2 regions of the Paenibacillus sp. FSL F4-0236 genome follow, and region 2 is predicted to be linked to the other one. Evidence: riboswitches for the same ligand, from Rfam matches in the RefSeq annotation. Region 2 holds a riboswitch; the other holds the start of a gene.
What was found. Region 2 has a riboswitch for cyclic di-AMP ahead of NSQ29_RS26890 (C40 family peptidase). Riboswitches for the same ligand answer to the same signal wherever they lie in the genome.
Positions count from the first base shown of each region.

Region 1 (2,398 bases), 490 kb from region 2:
GACAAAGGCAACCGCAACAGAAAATCCGCTCGCTGCAGATGTGAACATCATCATCGTGATGACAGCCATTTGTGAAAAATACGAAAGCCCCGTCTCCCCGCTATAATGCTGCAGGTTCGTATTGGTCATAAAGCTGATCACTGTATTGAATGAAAGCGTCTGTTCCATATCCGTAATTCCATTCGGGTTTAACGGCAATCCCCGCTGCAATCTAAGAACAATGTAACTGAAAGTAACCAATACGATATTTGTTAACACAAAGCTGAGCGCATACTTCTTCCAAGACATTCCGTCCCGTTTTTTCAGGCCGATCAGCTTATAAATCCCTTTTTCCATGCCTCCAAACCATCGATCCGTACGGTTCGGTTCATTAGAAAATACATAATATAAATACGTGCCCATCGGCTTAACCAGCAAGATAAGAATTACGATTACAGCAACTATTTGCAAAATGCCCATGAATGCCCCTCCTTAAAATTTCTCCGGATGAATCAATGCGTAAACCAGATATACAAACAACAGTAGGGTAACAGCGATTACTAGAATCACAACTTATCCCTCCCTGTATCCTCAACTACACCTGCGCACCAGCGCATAAATCCATAAAACAACCCGTAAATTACAGCTAACGAAGCCACCATATACAGATCCATCATATCTCCCGCACTCCTTCTTTTATCCTTGATGAGGTGATTTATCGATTAGAAAATCAGCATCACCACTATGAGAATAGATTACATAACTTGCACCAAGTCTTTTATAGACCAATCTAGGATTTATTGAGCTTGTGATTACAAAAATCGGCTGTGTCGTCCAGGTGCGGCACATCTGAATGTAGCGGCAGCATAACGTAAAGCTGCTCTCGAACAGATATACCCGTCCTACCGGGAACGGCGGGCGAAACCAAGTATTCTGATGGCGGGTATCAACTAGAACGACTTGTTCAATCCCCATCTCTTCGAGTAGGGCCTTCTCAGGCAAGTTGTTGGTCAATCCGGCCATCTTAATGCCTCTGAATTTTAGAAGCTTAATAAAATGTTCGCCTGCCTTCGTTGGCGCACATACCAGTACATATTCATTCTGATCTGTCATCTCTTATTCTCCTCAAATGCTTTGCTTGTAAGATCAGAACTTGATCACCCTGATCTTGAAAGAAAAGCTACCGCTAATGATGAATATAACGACCTCTTCGTGAGGTTTTCCATAAATGCTTTGCTTAAAAAAGCACAGCAAAAAGCCACAAAGGATTCTCCTCTGTGGCTCGCTAGCGGTCACATTGCACTCATCCTCTCTCCATACGCTTACGAGGTTAGCTGTCGGATTCGGGCGGTGAGAGTCGCCCTACCTGTAGAAGATGCGAGCTCACTCGCATCTTCTACAGGATTCACCCCATAACCGGCTTCCGACTCTCACATCGTCTGCCGATTGTTGGTTCCCCCGCTTTCCTTAACGGAAATTAAGCGGATCAAATATTCGATTGTTGTTGAAACAGGAGTAATCATACCCTTATGCAGGAAGAATTGTAAAACCTGATTGATGCCAAAATAATGCAAATTAAAAACTATTTTCGTATCGGATAGCGCTTACTTGATATCCAATCTCTCTATATCTCTTGTTTACTCGAGTTTTAATCCATTAGCGAAAAGCGGGCATACCATGTGATTTTATTCACCACAAATGTAGAAATCTTAAAAAATCGCCTTTATAGGTAAGAAAACAAGAAGTCGAGATTAAGCGAGGAAGAAGCCCGATAACTCGCAATAAATACCTATTTGGTTCCCTTTTCCGTCGTAGTAGGCAGGATTTGGTTTAAATTGCGCTCAAAAGAACACTTTCTGTTTTTACAGAAACACCTTGAAAAGAGTATGATTCGGGTTGAATCTATTTCACGAAATACATTCAACGCTGAGTTCCTGCATTTGCAGGGAACGGGGGAACCATCAGGCCACATGGCCTACTTGGGGTGAATCCGAAGGAGACTGTTCAAGTCTCACATAGGTAGGGCGACTCTCACCGTCCGAATCCGACAGCTAACCTCGTAAGCGTAAAGAGAGAGACCCTTGATCCGCCACGCTTTGGCACAGGTGTGTGTATACCTGTATTCCAAAACCGCAGCAGAGGTCCTCCTCTTGCTGCGGTTTTTGCGTTACCTGAATCTATAGGGTGATAGCATGCTGGACGGGGTGAAAGGAATGAAACACTATTATTGGGGAACTCAGCAAGGGCTACTTGAGCCGATAAGTCTAAATTATGTTTGCTTTGGAGCGTTGTGGTTCGAAGAGGATCATCACAGAACTATTGTCGGCTATGCTTTTGGTCAGAAGCAGATTGAATCACTTCGCCATTTCAGCAGCCCATCTACCTGTGAATACTGTATGGACCGAACAATTATATACGA
Region 1 covers NZ_JBBOBK010000001.1:5,544,330-5,546,727, forward strand. Annotated here, with positions in the region: gene kdpA (potassium-transporting ATPase subunit KdpA) at 1-459, opposite strand, end outside; gene kdpF (K(+)-transporting ATPase subunit F) at 472-549, opposite strand; gene NSQ29_RS24745 (hypothetical protein) at 676-1,092, opposite strand; cyclic di-AMP (ydaO/yuaA leader) riboswitch at 1,283-1,473, opposite strand; cyclic di-AMP (ydaO/yuaA leader) riboswitch at 1,894-2,059, shown strand; gene NSQ29_RS24750 (hypothetical protein) at 2,193-2,398, shown strand, end outside.
Region 1: another riboswitch for cyclic di-AMP. It lies ahead of NSQ29_RS24745 (hypothetical protein); the one in region 2 lies ahead of NSQ29_RS26890 (C40 family peptidase).

Region 2 (2,398 bases):
GGCCTTTGCCGCATCCAATTGGACTTCCGGCATCGTCGGTTTATTCTGTTCAGCTACCTCTTCTTTACCTGGAAGTGTAAACATAAGTACTACCGCAAAGGCACAGGCGGCAAAAAACAAACCGCTCATGATCCATTTCTGCATCCCAGTTCGTCCCTTCTATGTAAGCTGCTCCCTACATTATAGCTCAAGGTGAAGCGTTATCATAGGGTTTGTGACAAAAAAATGAACGATAATGCCATCAAATCATTGAAAAATATGGAATTTAATATTATTTATCATAGACCATGCAATAAAAAGGTTTGTTTCCTGTGGGGGTTAGGCGCTCATACGTATCGGTAATCGTAAATCCACACTTTTGGTAAGTTCGGATCGCCCGCTGGTTCCAGGTCAATACCTCTAGATCAATCTCACGCTCAGGATAACGAATTAAGGCTGCTTGCACGATTGCATCCATGAATATTTTCCCTAGACCTTGACCGCATAGATCAGGGCGCATACCAATCCCCAAGCGAACAACACCTTCCATTGGAAACAACTGCGCGAATCCACACAAAATCCCTTGCCCATTTAGTATGGAGACATATTGCTCATTCCGTAGCTGCGGGTCACCGAACTCGATTCCAAGAGCCTGCATTTGCTCCCACGGCATCCAGCCGTAAATATTATAAGGGGCAGTGTAATCCCAGTTGCAAACCTCTTCCGCGTGACTGGTCTCCATAGGCGCTACATGAAAAGTAACAGAGGGATTTATCATAAGGTCAAGGACCTCCTTTCACGGGGGAACTTTAAATGTCTTATAATTCTAGCTTAAAATACTTATGGTCCTTATAAGGACATCGAAGGCGTTTATGCTTGTAACTAATTATATACAAAAAGAGGCATGGTCGACTCAGAAATTTATTAGGATTATTGTTTTACAAATTCTGAGAGGGGTAAATACTAAATAAGACAAAAAACAAGCTCTTCCCCAAGAATCAACATCTTGGAAAAGAGCCTATGTACGATTTACTTATTGAACATCATCATTATCCTCTGTCTCAGAAGCAACAGAATGATAAGCATCCGTGCTCATAATTCGTTTAGCACCGATGTAGCGTTTCACGTAGTAGCTATCACTCAGGGAGCTAATCGTTACACCGCGTGAGGAAGATGCGTGTGCAAACTTGCCTTCACCGACATAAATACCGACATGGGAGACACCCTTACCACTTGTATTGAAGAATACAAGATCTCCAGATCTTAAATCATCTTGGGAGATAGCAGTACCCATTTGATACTGGGAACCTGATTGGTGTGGTAGGTTTATACCAATTTTATCAAATACATACATTGTAAATCCGGAGCAATCAAATCCATTTGTGGAGATGCCGCCGGATACGTACTTAGTTCCGATGGTCTTGTCGATCACTTTATCCATTTTGGAATCCGCGAAAGCGCTTCCTGCTCCGATGGTGAAAATAATGGAAAAGCTAAGTACTGCTGCTGCTAGCTTCTTCTTCAAAAGTTTATACCCCTTCCGGATGCCTACGAGGTTAGCTTAAGGGTTCGGTTGAAGGTCCCCTATGACCCCTCTAAAAATGGAGGTCAATTCACCCAAAGTTGGTTCCCCCGTTTTCCTAATAGTTAGGAAACTCGGCTGATACTGTTGATTAGGAATAGCTTGTAATCAATACATGACAAAACCTTTGTAAATAACAACTTAATGATTACAAAAATGTTACTAAAATCTTACTGCAGTTATTGTAACAAACAGAGTGCCGCTTGGCAATCGTTTTTAACATAATCATGCAGAAAAATTCGTTTTTTTTAAAGACAAAATGCATATGTAAGCGATAATATTAAACTAATTTTTATATTTATTGAAATTTTTATCAAATAAAAGTGTTTAAAGTCCGTTCTAGAGGTGTAAAGAATATAATAAGGCAAAAGAAAACCTGGATTCGATTAAGTCAATAATCAAACCCAGGTCTATATAATGTAATTGTGAGGTTATAGTTGTGGGGAAGTATTAATCGTAGGCTATAGCTTGATATGAGGAAGTACTCATTACTCTTTTAGCACCAACGTAGCGATTGGCCCAGTAGGACTGGCTAAGTGAAGTGATGGTCACGCCATATGAAGATGATGATTGTGCGAATTTTCCGTTTCCAACATAAATGCCGACATGGGATACGCCGTTGCCCAATGTGTTAAAGAAAACTAGGTCACCTGAACGTAATTTACTTTTGGCTACAGGAGTTCCGACATTATATTGAGCTTTTGAAGTACGGGGCAAAGAAAGACCCACCTTCTTGAATACATACGTAGTAAATCCAGAACAGTCAAACCCGGCAGTGCTAGTGCCTCCGGTTTTATAGGCAACTCCAATTGTCTTTGAAATAACACTGTCCATCTT
Region 2 covers NZ_JBBOBK010000001.1:6,034,888-6,037,285, reverse strand. Annotated here, with positions in the region: gene NSQ29_RS26900 (c-type cytochrome) at 1-144, opposite strand, end outside; gene NSQ29_RS26895 (GNAT family N-acetyltransferase) at 272-757, opposite strand; gene NSQ29_RS26890 (C40 family peptidase) at 1,013-1,504, opposite strand; cyclic di-AMP (ydaO/yuaA leader) riboswitch at 1,510-1,651, opposite strand; gene NSQ29_RS26885 (C40 family peptidase) at 2,012-2,398, opposite strand, start outside.